Regions from separate parts of the Streptococcus taoyuanensis genome, predicted to be linked through region 1. Evidence: predicted binding sites of a transcription regulator. Region 1 holds the regulator's gene; each other region holds the start of a gene.

Evidence for each region. Region 1 encodes Rex, which represses fermentation and respiration genes when NADH is low (regulators of the CRP and FNR family bind a similar motif). Its sites were predicted from a motif close to TTGTGAANTANTTCACAA; they were not measured.
Region 2: a site for Rex is predicted at 4,239-4,256, ahead of P5Y91_RS09690 ((S)-acetoin forming diacetyl reductase). Genes of this name have one in related genera too.
Region 3: a site for Rex is predicted at 3,336-3,353, ahead of P5Y91_RS07805 (zinc-dependent alcohol dehydrogenase family protein). Genes of this name have one in related genera too.

Annotation. Positions count from the first base shown of each region.
Region 1 is NZ_JARQVW010000015.1:44,604-50,971, forward strand. It holds gene P5Y91_RS08940 (class A sortase) at 1-138, shown strand, start outside; gene P5Y91_RS08945 (hypothetical protein) at 318-596, shown strand; gene radC (RadC family protein) at 651-1,334, shown strand; gene P5Y91_RS08955 (redox-sensing transcriptional repressor Rex) at 1,387-2,034, opposite strand; gene P5Y91_RS08960 (DUF4649 family protein) at 2,164-2,379, opposite strand; gene P5Y91_RS08965 (DUF1831 domain-containing protein) at 2,381-2,728, opposite strand; gene P5Y91_RS08970 (cysteine desulfurase family protein) at 2,738-3,850, opposite strand; gene P5Y91_RS08975 (ribose-phosphate diphosphokinase) at 3,860-4,816, opposite strand; gene P5Y91_RS08980 (CYTH domain-containing protein) at 4,889-5,446, opposite strand; gene yjbM (GTP diphosphokinase) at 5,542-6,213, shown strand; gene P5Y91_RS08990 (NAD kinase) at 6,197-6,368, shown strand, end outside.
Region 2 is NZ_JARQVW010000018.1:19,186-25,553, forward strand. It holds gene P5Y91_RS09670 (CPBP family intramembrane glutamic endopeptidase) at 1-616, shown strand, start outside; gene P5Y91_RS09675 (CPBP family glutamic-type intramembrane protease) at 613-1,368, shown strand; gene P5Y91_RS09680 (ankyrin repeat domain-containing protein) at 1,528-2,199, shown strand; gene glpK (glycerol kinase GlpK) at 2,387-3,895, shown strand; gene P5Y91_RS09690 ((S)-acetoin forming diacetyl reductase) at 4,379-5,143, shown strand; gene P5Y91_RS09695 (type B 50S ribosomal protein L31) at 5,258-5,500, opposite strand; gene P5Y91_RS09700 (lantibiotic ABC transporter permease) at 5,662-6,225, opposite strand; gene P5Y91_RS09705 (DHH family phosphoesterase) at 6,256-6,368, opposite strand, start outside.
Region 3 is NZ_JARQVW010000012.1:20,013-26,380, reverse strand. It holds gene adhE (bifunctional acetaldehyde-CoA/alcohol dehydrogenase) at 1-1,790, shown strand, start outside; gene P5Y91_RS07820 (hypothetical protein) at 2,043-2,600, shown strand; gene P5Y91_RS07815 (hypothetical protein) at 2,614-2,919, shown strand; gene P5Y91_RS07810 (hypothetical protein) at 2,919-3,242, shown strand; gene P5Y91_RS07805 (zinc-dependent alcohol dehydrogenase family protein) at 3,404-4,456, shown strand; gene P5Y91_RS07800 (ABC transporter permease) at 4,769-5,155, shown strand; gene P5Y91_RS07795 (N-acetylmannosamine-6-phosphate 2-epimerase) at 5,326-6,024, shown strand; gene P5Y91_RS07790 (extracellular solute-binding protein) at 6,164-6,368, shown strand, end outside.

The sequences.
Region 1 (6,368 bases):
TTGGTGACCTGTGAGGATGCTGCAGCGACTTACCGTACGATTGTAAAAGGAAACTTGGAAACCTCTGTTGACTATGACAAGGCTCCAAAGGACATCCTGGATTCATTCAGCAAGTCTTATAATCAAATGCAACTTTAAGAAATAAAGCCCGAGGCAGAGATGCCGGGGCTTTTTTCTTTATAGTATGGCATGAAATAACTAAAGGATTCTTGTAAAATTGTAAGCGATTGGTAATATAATGTAAGGAATTTGTCATAATATTGAGGGAAAATAGGTATATAATAAGAGGAGAAAGAGTATGATAAGGAGGTAGAATAGTGACAAAAGAGCGAATTTATCATCTCTTGCATCATTTCTATAATCTCTTAATAAATGATTTTCCACGAAATGGATTAATTACGAAAGGAATCTACGAAGTAGAGCAAGTCTACCAAACCTTAGAAGCCATTCCTCAGAGTCAGGAGTACTTGATCCGCTGTGAAATTCAACAGTTTTTAAAGGAGCTTGAACAAGTTCAAACAGGTTATCAGATCCGCTTTAATAAAGATGAAGTCTTAGTGTTAGATGATTTGAAGCAAGAAATCGCCAGTAAATAATGAAAGGTCGTTATTTTCTCAATTTATTACGAATTAATAAGTGAGGAGGAAATTATGTACGACATATCATTTATTGAACCATCTTTGCTTCCTAGGGAGCGCTTAGTTTCTGAAGGGGTGGATAAGCTAAGTCATCAGGAATTGTTATCCATTCTCTTACGGACAGGTAACAAGCAAAAAAGCGTTTATGAGATTGCACAAGGTCTTTTGAGCTCGGTAAATAGTTTAAAGGAGTTAGGGCAATTAACCCTAGAGGAGCTACAGGAAATCTCTGGCATTGGGCGAGTGAAGGCCATCGAACTTCAGGCTGTTATTGAGTTTGGACGAAGGATTCATAAAGATGAACTAATGAGTTCCGAACAAATCATGAGTAGTCAGAAATTGGCCCATAAAATTCAACAGGAAATTGGCCATAAAAAGCAGGAGCACCTAGTTGCCCTTTATTTGAATACCCAAAATGAAATTATTCATCAACAGACGATCTTTATTGGAACAGTGAATCGAAGTATCGCGGAGCCGCGTGAAATCCTGCATTATGCACTGAAGCACATGGCAACCTCCATTATCTTGGCTCACAATCATCCATCTGGTGCTGTGTTCCCCAGTAAAAATGATGATGAAGTCACTCAGCGAGTCTTAGAGGCCTGTGAAGTAATGGGGTTGACCCTATTGGATCATTTGATTGTATCCGAAGAAAACTACTATAGTTATCGAGAAGAAACGGATTATTTGGTATAAAAAAGGTTGGAACCTTCTTGTTCCAACCTTTTTGTTGTTGAAGTATAAGTCTTTATTCTTCGTTTTTACGCATAAAATAAAGAAGTGTTTGCAATTCACTAGTAAGATCGACATATTGGACAACAACCTCTTTAGGAACTGTCAGATGGACTGGAGAAAAGCTTAGAATTCCTTTGACACCAGCATCTACTAAAAGACTAGCAACTTCTTGAGCCTTAACACTTGGAACAGTTAGAACGGCTGTTTGAATGCCTTCTTTTTTGAGATTCTCTTTGATCGTAGAAATCCCATAAATGGGGATCCCATCCTTACTTTTGGTATTAATCAGTTCATGATCATCTACATCAAAAGCCATGACAATTTTCATTTTATTTCGCTCATGGAAACGGTAATTAAGAAGGGCGCTTCCCATATTTCCGATCCCAACAATAGCGACATTAGTAATAGCATTGTCATTTAAAAGATCTGCAAAGAAGTTCATCAGTTTTTTTACATCATAACCAAATCCACGTCTTCCCAATTCACCAAAATAAGAAAAATCTCTGCGAACAGTAGCAGAGTCAATCCCAATTGCATCCGCAATTTGCTTGGAATTGGCGCGCTCTATTTTTTCAGAGTTAAAGCGTTTAAAAATGCGGTAGTAGAGCGATAAGCGTTTTGCTGTTGCGCGTGGAATTGGAGTATTTTTATCATGTTTCACAATATCACAACCTTTCCCTCTTATTGTATAGGAAGATTGTGAAAAAATCAACTATCTTGAACGGTTTTTCAAAAATATTTTTGTCTAAAGAAAAAGCTGATGGCGATGGAGAGTTCCATCAACATCAGCTTAGTTTTCAGCTTGCTCTACCTTTTTCAAAAAAGCATAGAGTCCATCGACTCGCCCTGTATAGGGGAGTTTTTCTCCCTTGTATTCAATGGATACGATTGAGTAAAAGTCAGGCAGGGTTACACAGCCTGAAAAATCGAGGATGCAGGCTGCAAGGTCGGGATAAGTAGTCGTTCGTTCTACTTGGTAAGCGTCGATATAAGTTAGGGTTACCATATTAGGCCTCTGTTTTGTTGAAAATTTCTCTTTCGACAAGACTATCCATTAAGAAATAGAATTTTTGTTGGATAATGTCATTTTCTGGATTTTTAAAGATATTCACCAGGCGAAGCCCAGACTTGTCTGTAATATTGATCTTAAAACCTGTCAAATCTTTATTGAAAATGATTTTAAGTAGGAAGCCTTCGCCGCTATTTGGAACGGCCTCGAGCAAACGATTTAACTCGTAATTTCCAACTTTTGTAACAGCAAATGTATTGTCACGTAAGGTATATTTTTTAACATTTGGGTGTAGACTATAGGTATATTTGCAGTCTTTCAATGAAACACTTGTTTCAAAAGCCATATTGTTCTCCTATGATAAAATTTCTTTAAGTTTTGAGAGGAAGTCTTGAACCTCCTCTACGGTATTGAGTTCTGAAAAACTAATTCGAAGGGATTCTTTTAGGCGTGAGCTATCTTTTCCATAGAGCGCCTCAAGGACATGGCTGGGTTGAACTGTACCGGCGGTACAAGCAGAACCTGTAGAGACAGAAATTCCAGCAAGATCGAGTCGCATCAATAATACATCATTTTGGACACCCGGAAAGCCAAGGTTCCAAACAAATGGAAGATGATCGTCATTCGCATTTACGTAGTAGTCGTAGGCTGCTAAACCATTGACTAGTTCCTGGCCAAGTTTTTGAACCTGGTTGAAATTTTCTTCTTGATGAAGTGTAGCTTGCTGAAGCGCGGTTGCCATCCCGACAATTGAAATGAGATTTTCCGTGCTGGCTCTCATCTTACTTTCCTGATCCCCACCATGTAAGAGATTATCAAAATCTGGGGCGGCCGCATAAAGGAAGCCGACGCCCTTTGGTCCATGGAATTTGTGGGCAGAAGCACTGAGAAAATCAATCCCCAACTCTTCGGGATAGACAGGGACCTTTCCAATTGCTTGGACAGCATCAACGTGAAAGGCAGCTGGATGATCTTTTAAGAGTTCTCCGATTTCTTTAATCGGTAGAAGATCGCCTGTCTCGTTATTGGCAAACATGGTAGAGACAAGAATGGTATCCGGTCTAAGAGCCGCCTTGATATCACTAGCCTGAATGCGTCCATCTCTTGGTTGGACGATCGTAACTTCAAATCCGAAACGTTCAACAAGATATTCGATGGGTTCTAGAACCGCATGGTGTTCCAAAGCGGTAGTAATGATGTGTTTGCCATCTGCTTGGTGTTTCAAGCAGTAGCCTTTTATAACGGTATTATTACTTTCTGATCCACCTGAGGTGAAAAAAATCCGATTTGGAAGAGTATGGAGGGACTGAGCAATCTGCTCGCGAGACTCTCGAAGGAGTTTACTAGCCATCCGCCCATGAGCATGAAGGCTCGATGGATTTCCAAAAGTGGTCTTCATAGTTTCAGACATTTTATCAATGACTTCAGGTAGAAGGGGAGTTGTTGCGGCATTATCAAAATATATCACATTAAGACCTTATTTCTTGTGGTAGGCAAATAGAGGACTAACAGGTTTTCTTTCTTGAATGCGAACAATAGCTTCAGCGATCAGTTCGCTAGCTGTCAGATAGTTAATATTTTTAGGAGTTGGTCCGTTTGGAGCAACAGAATCGGTTACTAAGATTTCTTTGATCGGAGCTTGGTCTAATAACTCGACAGCACCTTTCACAAATAAACCATGGCTTGATACAGCATAAATTTCAGTAGCACCTTCGCGTTCGACGATTTTCGCAGCTTCTGAGAATGTCTTACCGGTATTGAGGATATCGTCAATCAAGATTGCTTTCTTATCTTTGACATCCCCGATAATATAGCCATAATCACGGTTTGCATCATCTTGCTCGTAATCAATGATCGCAATCGGTGCATCAAGATATTCAGCTAAACTACGAGCTCGTTTGACACCTGAATTTTTAGGGCTGACGACGACGACATCAGGCCCTGTTAGACCTTTATTAATGTAGTGTTCTGCAAAGAGTGGAATGGTAAAGAGGTTATCCACGGCAATATCGAAGAAACCTTGAACCTGCACCGCATGAAGATCCAGTGTGACAACGCGATCCACCCCAGCTTTGACCAACATGTTTGCGACGAGTTTAGCAGTAATTGGTTCACGAGGAGCAGCAGTCCGGTCTTGGCGGGCATAACCGAAGTAAGGCATGACCACATTGACAGTATTTGCGCTGGCCCGTTGGCAAGCATCTACCATAATTAACAGTTCCATCAAGTGATTGTTGACCGGGAAACTGGTTGATTGAATGATATAAATATCATATCCACGAACACTTTCCTCAATATTGACTTGGATTTCACCATCTGAAAATTGACGGGATGAAATTTTCCCAAGTGGAACCCCAGCATGATCCGCGATTTTTTGCGCAATCTCTGGATTTGAATTGAGAGAGAAGAGCTTCATATTTTTTTTATCTGACATGTGATTCCAACCTCATTTAGATTTTTGATCTTAGCACTATTTTAGCAAAAATTTGCGATAATTTCAGCTATTTTACAATCTTTCCGCCAATCTGGCGATTTTATTTTTTGCAGCTTTGTAGACGATTCCATGCTCTTTGATGAACTGATGGAAATTTTCTTCCTGCTCAGCTGTTTCGACCTCGATTTCCAACTCATAATCTTCAGTGTCTAGATAGAGACTGTGGTCCAGCGCCACTAAGCCTGCATCAGTTTCTTTTTCGAATCGTTCTGTTGTAAGGCTTCCCCAGACCGCGAGTTGCTCAACTGGGATTTCTTTAGATTTCAAGAGTTTTTTGATTTCTCCGTCAGGAAACTGTTGGTGTTGAAGGATCGCGTCGGTTTCTTCTGGGCTGAGGTTTTGATTGTACTCGAAATGGCCAACATCTTCAGGGACTTTGAGAGTCAATTCAGCCTGATCTGTGAAAGTACGCACCCGCAAGGCCATTTTTTCCTTACGGATGAGCTGGTCGGGTGTATCGATATAGTGATTGGTTTGGACAACCAATTCTGTATCAGCAAAAAGTGGAAGGAGGGATTGGTATTCCTCCTTGTCTAGCATGGTTTTGTATTCAATTTCTAAATGGTTCATTTTGTGGTCCTTTGCTTTTTTTCAAAAGCGATTCATGATATAATAAGAGATGTGTTTATTGTATACAAAAATGGTTCAGATTACAAGGTGGTAGGATGGCAATTGATTGGGAAAACTTCTTAGATCCGTATATCCAAGCAGTTGGGGAATTAAAAATCAAACTGCGTGGGATTCGTAAGCAATATCGTAAGCAACAAAAGCATTCTCCAATTGAGTTTGTTACAGGACGGGTCAAGCCGATTGAGAGCATTCGCGAAAAGATGATCCGAAGAAATATTTCTGAAGAAAATCTGGCTCAGGATATGCAAGATATTGCTGGTCTTCGCATCATGGTCCAGTTTGTGGATGACGTCGAAGAGATCCTAGAGGTTCTGAGACAACGGCAGGATATGCGCGTGGTCCAAGAGCGAGATTACATCCGCCACAAGAAATCAAGTGGCTACCGGAGTTACCACGTCGTGGTCGAGTATCCGGTCGATACCATTGATGGAAATGAAACGATCTTAGCAGAGATTCAAATTCGGACCTTGTCCATGAATTTTTGGGCAACCATTGAACACTCGCTTAATTATAAATATAAAGGAGACTTTCCAGACGAGATCAAAAAACGCTTAGAGACGACAGCAAACCTGGCCTATCTCTTGGATGAAGAGATGGGGGCAATTCGGGATGCGATTCAGGAGGCTCAAGCCCTGTTTGATCCACTTCATCGTAAGTTAAATGATGGCGTTGGAAATAGTGATGACACAGATGAAGACTACAGGTAAAAAAGTATCCATTATTCGCAATCGCAAGCGTCAAAGTGAAGAGGTTTTTCAGCAGTTGCGCTACAAGCTTCGGAAAAATAATTTTATTTTGACGGAGAAGCACCCGGATATTGTGATTTCAATTGGTGGCGATGGGATGTTGCTATCAGCCTTTC
Region 2 (6,368 bases), on a different contig from region 1:
TTTAGGTGGCTTATCATCAGCTTTGTGGGGCAGTCTTGCAAGCATTAGTTACCATCAATCTAGTTTCAAACAAGTTCTCAAAGATTTTTTTCAAGTCAAAGACAGTTTGGCAAATTATTGTTTGGTACTTGTTTTCTTGCTTCTCGACTTTTTTCCCTTAATTTTTGGTGGTAAGCTCACCACTCAATCGTTGGTCTTGCCAGTAGTACTCTTTTTTAAGGCTCTTCTTTTCGGTGGAGTTGAAGAAATTGGCTGGCGTTATTTCTTTCAACCAACTTTGCAGGAAAAAATACCTTATCTTTCAGCTACTGTGATCACCTTTTTAGCCTGGTCTAGTTGGCATCTACTATACTTTTATATCGATGGTTCTTTAGCTGTCATTCAATTGTTTCCGTTTTTAGTAGGTCTGCTAACTAACTGCTTTATCTTATCGGCCTTGTATCATAAAACGCAAAATTTATGGCTCTGTGTCATGACCCATGCCTGTATCAATTCCTTGTCTCAGATTCTAGTGAATGAAGAGGTATGGCTATCTATCGTCAGTAAAATTCTTATTATTAGTTTAGCAATCATGATTGCAAGAAAGAAGAATGAAACTGTAAAGGAGGAAAAATGAACAAATTTATTTCAAAACAATCAGTCGCTATCTGGTATGTACTGACTGCCCTCCTTACTACATTTATAGTAGGGCAAGTGATCCTTTGGTGTTTTCCAGATGGGAGGAGTATGGGGGCCTCGCTCCTGTTTATCCTAATGAACTTGATTCCCATGATTGTGGCTGCTGTCTTTTCTCTTGTGTTAAGGGAAATCAACTCCTTGGGTGAATTTTTCAAAAAGGTCTTCCTTCAAAAAGAAAGTCCCCTATCCTGGATTTTAGCTTTTTTCATCCCCGTCATCTATTATGGGATTTCCATCCTGCTCATGAATGTTCGCTTTACTGGGAACTCCCTCTTGGCCTTCTTCCTTTATTTCCCCTGGACCTTTTTATATGGAGGTCTGGAAGAAGTCGGTTGGCGTTGGTTTTTACAATATCATCTTTCCTTTAGCAAGCGCTTTATACCTAAAATGATGCTTCTTTCCATTGTCTGGTTCCTCTGGCATATTCCTATCTATCAACTCCCTTGGATTACAGCAGGTTCGTCCAACTATCTCATCTTTTACCTGATGATTTTAGGGAATACCTTCCTATTTGGAGCGCTCAAGGAGTACTCGAAAGGAGCTGTCCCTTGTATCCTCGCTCATATGCTAATTGATAGTCTGGCTGTTCTTATGCTGGTTCAGAGCTCTCTTCCTCAGATTATCCTTCTAGTTATTTTCGAAATCCTAGCAGCCTCTTGGCTGGTGGCTGCACGAAAATCAAAGAAATAGAGTTGTACCTCTTTCTGTGAGAGTCTGTCATCTTTACCCTTTAGGACTTCAGTGTAGAGTCCATAAAATGGTATAATCAGTTTAATGAAGATGCTAGAGATAGGACCAAAGTATCAACACAGTGTCATTCTTATCTATAATGAGAGAGGGGGAAAGACCATGCAAAAAACCTTTCAGTTGTTGCGAAGAGGAGATATAGAGGGAGTCCGTCAGATATTGGATAAAAAGCCTGAAGAAGTCAATGCTGTTTCGGGTGACAAACCTAAAAGAGATCAGGGACAGTCGCTCCTTCAAGTCGCTATCAAATCGGGACATTTAGATATTGCAGACTTACTTCTTGATAGAGGAGCAGATCTTAACTTTATTGAAGAGCCGACAGAGCTGAATCCATTTTGTCAACCAGTCCTCCAAACAGCGGGTGGACGAGCTGTATTTGACTGCCGGCGCATGATCAAACGCTGGAATGGTCAATATGAGATGTATTCGTCTAAGGAAAAGGCTGACCAGTCTTTCAAGGTTTTTGAGAAAATGTTGGAACTTGGGGCCGATATCTCTCAGAAGGACAGCCATGGTGGGACTTTGTTGCAAACTATTTTAATTGAAACCAAGGAAGTTCTGCCATCTTATTATTGGAAAACAAAAGAAACAAGCGATAATGTCCTCATAACGGATGAATTACGTCATGATTTAAATCGTATTTATGATCTATTAATTCGTTACGGTGTGACTGCGGATGAAATAGCGGTCTATCAGAAGATTCCCCTCAAAGAGCTTTACCAAGACAGTCCGACCATGGAGTTCTTAAATCGGTTAGATCAAGGCAGATCTTGATAAGCATTTGAACTACTAGTTAAAAGAGCCTCAGGGCTCTTTTTGCTTGGTCTGACAAAGTTAGAAGTAGTAGGAAAATGTTAGACCGGATTTTCTTAAAAAAATGGATACAAATTCTAGATGAAATAGAGTATACTAGTTTATGAAAGAACAAGATTTTTAAGTACCTAATTTAGGAGGGCAGTTTATGTCTCAAGAAACTTTCATCATGGCGATTGACCAGGGAACCACTAGTTCGCGGGCTATCATTTTTAATAAAAAAGGCGAGCAAGTTAGCTCTAGTCAAAAGGAATTCACTCAGATTTTTCCGCAGGCTGGTTGGGTGGAGCACAATGCCAATGAAATTTGGAACTCGGTGCAGTCGGTGATTGCTGAGGTTTTTATCGAAAGTGGCATCAAGCCCAATCAAATAGAGGCAATCGGCATTACCAATCAGCGAGAAACGACAGTTGTTTGGGATAAGAACACGGGGCTTCCTATTTACAATGCCATTGTCTGGCAATCACGGCAAACGGCTCCACTGGCTGAAGAACTTAAAAACCAAGGCTATTTAGAAACCTTCCACCAAAAGACAGGTCTAGTCATTGATGCCTACTTCTCAGCGACTAAAGTTCGTTGGATTTTGGACCACGTAGAAGGAGCACAAGAGTGTGCGGAGAAAGGTGAATTGCTCTTTGGGACCATTGATACTTGGTTGGTCTGGAAGCTGACAGATGGAGCTGCCCACGTGACAGACTATTCCAATGCAGCCCGTACCATGCTCTACAATATCAAGGAACTGAAATGGGACGATGAAATCTTAGACATTCTCAACATTCCTAAAGCCATGCTTCCTGAAGTGCGTTCAAACTCTGAAATCTATGGCAAGACAGCGCCTTTCCATTTCTACGGTGGACAAGTGCCGATTGCAGGTATGGCGGGAGACCAGCAGGCTGCTCTCTTTGGCCAATTGGCCTTTGAACCTGGTATGGTCAAAAATACCTATGGAACTGGGTCCTTCATCATTATGAATACGGGTGAGGAGATGCAGTTATCAGAGAATAACCTGTTGACGACGATTGGTTATGGGATCAATGGCAAGGTCTACTATGCCCTTGAAGGATCTATTTTTATCGCTGGAAGTGCCATTCAATGGCTCCGCGATGGCCTGCGTATGATCGACAGTTCACCTGAATCCGAGGCCTATGCTCTGAAGTCTCAGAATGACGATGAAATCTATGTGGTCCCTGCCTTTACTGGTCTTGGAGCACCATATTGGAACCAAGAGGCGCGTGGTTCTGTCTTTGGGTTTACCCAGGGAACGACCAAGGAAGACTTCATCAAAGCAACCCTTCAATCCATTGCCTATCAAGTACGCGATATCATAGACACCATGCAGGTAGATGCAAAAACTCCTATCCCTGTCTTAAAAGTAGATGGAGGGGCAGCGAAAAATAATTATTTAATGCAGTTTCAGGCAGATATTCTTGGGATTGCGATTGCTCGTGCCAAAAACTTGGAAACAACGGCTTTAGGAGCAGCCTTCCTAGCAGGTCTGACCGTAGGCTATTGGAAGGACTTGGAAGAATTAAAATCTCTTCATGGAGCAGCTCAAATCTTTGAACCAAAGATGGATGAAGCTCGCAAAGAGAAATTGTACAAGGGGTGGAAGAAAGCAGTCAAAGCCACTCAAGTATTTGCGGAGTCCGATGACTAAAGGGATCAATCAAACGAATAGTTTATAAGAGAGAGTGGGACAGAAATCGGTCATTCGTTAGAATTCGATTTCGTCGTCCCACCTCCGCACAGTTGAGTAGGGCTGTAAAAGCTGATGAAATCAGCGTAGTAGAGCCCACTCAACCACTGCGTCTTGCTCGACAATCCAAAAACAATTGAGAGGCTAGGACTTTTGTCCCACTCTCTTTTTATGTAGGGTTTACAGAATAGAACAGTTAACCGTTTTGGCTAAAAACTTTACTCTATTTCACGCTTTAGTTCATTTATCACTAAATAAAGATATCATATAAATAAACTATTTTTTTCAAAAAACAGGCTAGAGTTTGAAATGTTTTTCACAAAAGAGTATACTATTAGCATAGTTTTGTCGGAATTTATGATAGACCCCATCAAAACTAGTTGTCAACCCTTGCTGTTCTGATAGGAACGTTTGCTGGTATCGTTGATACCAAGGAGGAATCATATGTCTAAAGTAGCTATTGTCACAGGTGCTGGTCAAGGAATCGGTTTTGCAATCGCAAAACGCTTGGTGCAAGATGGCTTTAAGGTTGGAGTATTGGACTACAATGCTGAAACAGCTGAAAAAGCAGTTGCTGAGTTATCGGCTGAAAATGCTTTTGCGGTTGTTGCTGATGTATCTAAAAAAGAAGAAGTGGCTGCAGCTTTCCAAAAGGTTGTTGACCATTTTGGAGATTTGAATGTTGTCGTAAACAATGCAGGTGTTGCGCCAACTACACCACTTGATACAATTACAGAAGAACAATTTACACGTACATTTGCTATTAACGTTGGTGGCGTGATTTGGGGTGCTCAAGCTGCACAAGCTCAATTCAAAGCGCTTGGCCATGGCGGAAAAATCATCAATGCAACTTCACAAGCAGGTGTTGTCGGAAATCCAAACTTGACTGTTTATGGTGGTACTAAATTTGCAGTTCGTGGTATCACACAGACTTTGGCGCGTGACTTGGCTGATTCAGGCATCACTGTCAATGCCTACGCACCAGGTATCGTCAAGACTCCAATGATGTTTGACATTGCCCATGAAGTTGGTAAGAACGCAGGTAAAGATGACGAATGGGGTATGCAAACATTCGCTAAAGATATCACTTTGAAACGTCTTTCTGAACCAGAAGATGTAGCAGCGGCTGTCAGCTTCCTTGCTGGACCTGACTCAAACTACATCACAGGTCAAACCATTATCGTGGATGGTGGTATGCAATTCCATTAAGATGAAAAAAGAGGTTGGGATCAACATCCTAACCTCTTATTTTGTGCGTTCACAATAAAAGAAACGGAGATCAAAAAAACCACTCCCGAAAGGGAAGTGGTTCTGTGTTGGTTCTTATTTGAGACCGTATTTTTTGTTGAAACGATCCACACGTCCATCTGCTTGAGTGAACTTTTGACGTCCAGTGTAGAATGGGTGTGAGTCTGATGAAATTTCAACACGGATCAATGGGTAAGTTTCACCTTCGAATTCAACAGTCTCGCTAGAGTACTTAGTTGAACCGCTGAGGAACTTGTAACCAGTAGTAGTGTCCATGAAGACAACAGGGCGATATTCTGGATGGATATCTTTTTTCATTTTGCAATATTTCCTTTCTGCCATGGTCTCTTTCCGAGCCATAGATTGTTACTAAGCTAGTTTACCAAATTTCCAAGATCTTGACAAGTATTTTCACTAATTTTATTTAAATTTATGATCAAAAAAATCACCCTGGCTAAGCCAAGGTGAATCTAATCTTATTATTGTTCAGATTGATTTGGATCTTTTGGTGCTTCAACTGGTTGATCAGCTTGTCCCTCAGTGTGTTCGTGTGATTCTTTTTTGATTTCATTTACAGCAGTTTTTACAGTAGAAGTTGTCACGCGTCCAACAGATTGGGCAAATCCTTTACCAGATTCAGAAAGTTCTTCGAATGTTCCTTTTGTGATTTTACCACCTGACATCGCCAAGAGACCAGTTACAACAATAGCGATTGATGCGATCAAAGCAAGGATCAAACCAAAGCCAATTGAAACCCCATAGCCATTGAAATTAACAGCGTACTTGTTCACACCGAAGACATCGATCAATGTTACAACAGTTGAGAGAGACCCTGATACGATAACACCAATTGCAAAACCTTTTGGTAGTGAAGTTTTTACATCGTTCAAGCAAGCAAGGACAATCGCAACGACTGCGAAGATAATAACAAACCATCCATCTCCGCGAAGGCCATTCCAGGTGTATGAACCAAAATTTCCAGCATTAAGGTTTGCCCATGGCAAGAAAGAGCTAAGAATCGCTACCGCAAATGAAAACCCCATTACCAAGATAAAAAGGCTGAGAAATCGTTCTCAGCCTTCGTTCGTGCGTGCCACTTCTTGTAGCTCTTTGTAGATTTGATCGTTTTCTTCGAGGGAGTAGGAGTTGGCTCCACTCGCTAGTGGATGGCCACCACCATTATGTC
Region 3 (6,368 bases), on a different contig from region 1:
AAGAAAAAGCCCTTCTTGAAGAGTTCTGCTTCGGCGTAAAAGCCAACAGCAAGAACTGTGCAGGTGCGAAATTGAATGCGGACATCGTTGGGAAACCAGCAGCATGGATCGCTGAACAAGCTGGCTTCACTGTACCAGAAGGAACCAATATCCTTGCGGCAGAATGTAAAGAAGTTGGTGAAAAAGAACCGTTGACTCGTGAAAAATTGTCACCAGTCATCGCTGTTTTGAAATCTGAAAGCCGTGAAGACGGAATTAACAAAGCTCGCCAAATGGTTGAATTCAACGGTCTTGGTCACTCAGCAGCCATCCATACTGCTGATGAAGAATTGACCAAAGAATTTGGTAAAGCAGTTAAAGCTATTCGTGTGATCTGCAACTCTCCTTCGACTTTCGGTGGTATCGGGGATGTTTACAATGCCTTCTTGCCATCATTAACACTTGGATGTGGTTCTTACGGACGCAACTCTGTTGGGGACAACGTTAGTGCCATCAACCTCTTGAATATCAAAAAAGTCGGACGCCGGAGAAATAACATGCAATGGATGAAACTTCCTTCAAAAACATACTTTGAACGTGATTCAATTGAATACCTACAAAAATGTCGTGACGTTGAACGTGTCATGATCGTTACAGACCACGCTATGGTAGAGCTTGGTTTCCTTGATCGTATCATCGAACAGCTTGACCTTCGTCGCAACAAGGTGGTTTACCAAATCTTTGCAGACGTAGAACCAGATCCAGATATCACAACTGTTGAACGTGGTACAGAGATCATGCGTGCCTTCAAACCAGATACGATCATTGCTCTCGGTGGTGGATCACCAATGGATGCGGCCAAAGTTATGTGGCTCTTCTACGAACAACCAGAAGTGGACTTCCGTGACTTGGTACAAAAATTCATGGATATCCGTAAACGTGCCTTCAAGTTCCCATTGCTTGGTAAGAAGACTAAATTTATTGCGATCCCAACAACATCTGGTACAGGATCTGAAGTAACTCCATTTGCCGTTATCTCTGATAAAGCAAACAACCGTAAATACCCAATCGCAGACTACTCATTGACTCCAACAGTTGCCATCGTAGACCCTGCCTTGGTATTGACAGTTCCAGGATCTGTTGCAGCAGACACTGGTATGGACGTCTTGACGCACGCGACAGAAGCTTACGTATCACAAATGGCTAGCGACTTCACAGATGGTCTTGCTCTTCAAGCTATTAAACTTGTCTTTGAAAACTTGGAAAGCTCAGTCAAGAATGCGGACTTCCATTCACGCGAAAAGATGCACAATGCGTCAACCATCGCAGGTATGGCCTTCGCCAATGCCTTCCTCGGTATTTCTCACTCAATGGCCCACAAGATCGGTGCGCAATTCCACACCATCCACGGACGGACCAATGCCATCTTGCTTCCATACGTTATCCGCTACAACGGTACACGCCCAGCTAAGACAGCTACATGGCCTAAGTACAACTACTACCGTGCAGATGAAAAATACCAAGATATCGCTCGTATGCTAGGACTTCCATGCTCTACTCCAGAAGAAGCCGTTGAAGCTTACGCAAAAGCTGTATACGAACTCGGTGAACGCTGTGGTATCGAAATGAACTTCAAAGCACAAGGCATCGATGAAAAAGAATGGAAGAAACATTCTCGTGAATTGGCCTTCCTTGCTTACGAAGATCAATGTTCACCAGCCAACCCACGTCTTCCAATGGTAGACCATATGCAAGAAATCATCGAAGATGCTTACTATGGTTACAAGGAACGTCCAGGACGTCGTAAATAAGACGCCAAGGAACAACTGATGTTTATCAGCTATCCCTCACTCGTAAGAGTGGGGGATTTTTGCTATTTGGGTCTAAAACTCGTTTTTTCATAAAAAATTAGACTTTTTTTCAGAAATTGTGTTATTTTTATAGCATTCCGAGCTATTTTATGTTACCCTATAGTGTGTGAATCTGCCTGTAGCTGAAGGGTTATGATCCCTTTTCAGTTATAGGAAACGAAAAAACAAATCCAGGAAAGGAGGCCATCTCAAATGGAGTTAGAAGGTGACGTGCAAGGAAGACAAGATCAGGCACAGAAAATTATTGAAATGCCCCAACGAGATCGGGAAACTTTCACTTCAGAAAATCAGCCATCATCTGCTTCGGTGGTCTCCATGTATGGGCAGGAAAAGCCAAGCATTTCTAGCCTCCATCAGCAACTAGCGAGCGCGTCTGGGACCCAGACCATTCAATTGCGGGAGGAATTGGTGTTGGCAGTAGCGCAGAATGCTTCAGCGCAAGCAACTGCCTTTGAGGCAGAAGTCAAGGATAAGCTGGAAGAGGCCAAGGAGACGGTTTCTCATAAGGTCGCTGAGGTGTCACAAATGGCCCACAGCATGGCCCAATTTTTAACAGACGCAGAAGTGGAGCAACTATTAGGAGAGTTCTCCATGGATGCTTGTTGGGACCAAGCGGTAGAGGCGGAGAACCTCGCCCAAGCAAAGGCCTATTCCACTCGCTTGTCAGATTTGGCAGGTCAGCTGGAGGCTGCATCAGCTCAATTGGTGGACTTGGACAAGGGACAAGCGACGGCCTTTGATTTTTCATAAGTAGGAGAAAAAGATGTTAGAGATCCTGGGAGAGGACAGAGAACGAATTGAGGAGCTCCATCGAGAGATTAAAAAGGAGCAAGAGCGGATTGCGATCAGAAGTTTGATTGCAACGCAGAAAGCCTTGATGATGTTGGAAGGGATGAGTTTGCAGGTAACCTTGGGCGGTCAATCCGAAAAGATGCGCTCTTTTGCTACAACGATCCTCGTTAGTGATTTGAAAGATGGATTTACAGGAGGAGCAGCGGACGCGGTAGAAACAGCACTGAAAGCAGTGAAGAAGCCGATTTTATTGAGTCCGATTAAAGGAGGTATGTGATGTACCATTCAGGAAATAGTGAATTAGAACAACTAGAAGATCGACATTACCGCTTCAATCAAAAGCTCAGTGAGTTGGAGTGGGATTATGCGGATATGCGTATGGATGTCCGCCAACATACAGAAAATTTAGTGGACTGGCTAAGTGCCCTGCATTTTCAAGCCCCAAGTGCGGAGGCTCAAAGTGGCTTAGAGCGTTTATTTGCCTTGCAAGAAGAGTTTGAGGCAGAGCTCAAGCGCTATGAAGAGCGTTTAGAAGAAGAGCGTGAGCGCGAGCAGCAAGAGTACTACAAGCAGCGTCAACAATTAGAACAAGGTGATTGAAACATTCCTCTGGTAGAGATAAGAGGAATGTTTTTGTTTGCCCAAAAAACTTTTAAAAATGTGCTCATAAATTCTTGCAAGCGCTTACTTAGCATGTTATAATATTCACAAAGAAACGAAAATAAAATGGTTTTATCAAACCAACAAAAAAGGAGTCGCTTATGAAAGCTGCAACTTATGTATCTGCAGGCAATCTGCAACTGCTGGATCAACCAAAACCAGTGATCAAAAATCCAACGGATGCCATTGTGCGTGTCTTGAAGACAACCATCTGTGGGACAGACCTTCACATCCTAGGAGGAGATGTGCCAGCTTGTAAAGAAGGCACGATTTTAGGCCACGAAGGAATCGGGATCGTCGAAGAAGTCGGCGATGCAGTGAATAACTTCAAGGTAGGCGACAAGGTCATCATCTCTTGTGTCACAGCTTGTAATACCTGCTACTACTGTAAACGTAGTTTGCCTTCTCACTGTGAAGATGGTGGTTGGATTTTGGGTCACTTGATCAACGGAACCCAAGCAGAGTATGTCCACATTCCACATGCGGATGGTAGTCTTTATCATGCGCCTGAAACTGTGGATGACGAAGCCTTGGTCATGCTCTCAGATATTCTCCCAACCTCTTATGAAATCGGGGTCCTCCCATCTCATGTAAAACCTGGGGACAATGTCTGTATCGTTGGAGCTGGTCCGATCGGTCTTGCAGCTCTCTTGACTGTGCAGTTCTTCTCACCAGCTACGATTATCATGGTGGACTTGTCTGAATCTCGTCTTGAAGCGGCTAAGAAATTTGGAGCAACTCACACCATCTGCTCCAGCGATATCGCTGAAATCAAGGCCTTTATCAATGAAGTGACCGAAGGTCGTGGTGTCGATATCTCCATGGAATGTGTGGGCTATCCTGCTACCTTTGATGTCTGCCAAAACGTCATCTCTGTCGGTGGACACATCGCTAATGTCGGTGTCCACGGAAAACCGGTTAGCTTCAATTTGGATGATTTGTGGATCAAGAACATTACCCTCAACACCGGTCTTGTCAATGCCAATACTACTGAAATGTTACTCAATGTCTTGAAATCAGGCAAGATCGATGCGACTAAGCTCATCACCCACCACTTCAAACTCTCAGAAGTTGAAAAAGCCTATGATGTCTTTAAACATGCGGGTGAAAACCATGCTCTCAAGGTGATTATCGAAAATGATATCAGTGAATGAAGTGGCAACTAATATTTGTTCATAGTTTTTTTAGACGAGGCTGGGACAAAAGTCCTAGCCTCTCAATTATTTTTGGATTGTCGAGCAAGACGCAGTGGTTGAGTGGGCTCTACTACGCTGATTTCATCAGTTTTTACAGCCCTACTCAACTGTGCGGAGGTGGGACGACGAAATCGAATTCTAACGAATTACCGATTTCTGTCCCACTCTCTATTTTCAACCCCAAATAGCCCATGATTCCTTGCAAAATAAATTTGTTGTCTTATAATAGAAGTACAGAAAACGATTACATAAAGAGAAAGGTGTGATCTTATGAAACGGTTTTGTTATCATCGTGAATTCTGGATGGACTTCCATTTCTGGATCTTGGTCTTGCTTTTAGTGGCTGTAGCTTTGACGATGCGGGCTCCGCTTTCGGTAGTTAGCCTGGCTTATCTTGCTTTTGTTGGGATTTTGATCCTTCTTCAGGTCTTTCAACCGTCTGTATCGACACGGCAGTATCCAGAAGGTAGCTACCATTTCAATTGGACCTTTTATCGCGATACCCGACTGTATATCAATCTCTTTTTACTAGCAGGTCTCTTGGCAGGCCCAATGGCTTCATCGGATATGGTCTATTGGATCTTGCTTGGAGCCGTCGTTGGCTCTATTGGCTTTGTATTTGTCGTAAAGGAAAAAGCGACCCAAAAGATGGCCTAAGGAATCACCATGTCCTAGATCTCTGAAACTAGTTTCAGAGATCTTTTTATTTTGCCCTAAAATGTGAAACTATAATCCAATTGCACGATTAATATTGTAAGCGCTTTAAAAATAGATTATAATCAATTTACAAGTACTCGAGTTGCCTTATTATCAAAGGAGTAGGAGTTATGTCAAAGATTACAAAAGATGAACTGATTGAACAAATCAAAGACGGCATCATTGTTTCTTGTCAAGCTCTCCCTCATGAACCGCTCTATACAGAAGCAGGAGGAGTCATTCCTCTCTTAGTAAAAGCGGCTGAGCAGGGTGGAGCTGTCGGAATCCGAGCCAATAGTGTCCGGGATATCAAGGAAATCAAGGAAGTGACCAAGTTACCGATCATTGGGATTATCAAACGTGATTACCCACCTGAAGAACCCTTTATCACGGCGACTATGAAAGAAGTCGATGAGCTGGCAGCTTTGGATATCGCAGTCATTGCGCTTGATTGTACCAAACGGCCGCGTCATGATGGCCTTTCGATTAGTGACTTTATCCATCAAGTCAAAGAGAAATATCCTGACCAACTCTTGATGGCTGATATCTCTACTCTGGAAGAAGGATTGACAGCTGTCGAAGCGGGAGTGGACTTTGTCGGAACGACCCTTTCGGGCTATACGGACTACAGTCCAAAGGTTGATGGTCCAGATTTTGAACTGATTCATCGTCTCTGCCAAGCAGGAGTAGATGTCATCGCAGAAGGCAAGATCCACTATCCGGATCAAGCCAAGAAAATCCATGATCTCGGGGTTCGCGGCATCGTTGTAGGTGGTGCCATTACTCGACCAAAAGAGATTACAGAGCGCTTCGTCGCAGCCTTAAAATGAGTAAACAAAACAGTAGATTGAAGGAGGAGGAGACCGAATAGAGAGTAGTCGAATCTGAAACATGAACAAGAATAGGCGTCCTCATTGAGGATAACCCCCTGTAAGAGTAATCTTACCGTAAATTGTGAGGAGAAATCACATGAAAATGAAAAAAGTATTGTGCTCGTTGGTAGCTGGTGCAGCTCTTCTAGCACTCGCAGCTTGTGGCTCTAGCGGAGGATCAAAATCAGAATCTTCTGGTGGAAATTCTGGTAAAACAGAAATCACTTGGTGGGCCTTCCCAGTCTTTACTCAAGAAAAAGCAGAAGATGGTGTTGGAACCTACGAAAAATCAATTATTGCAG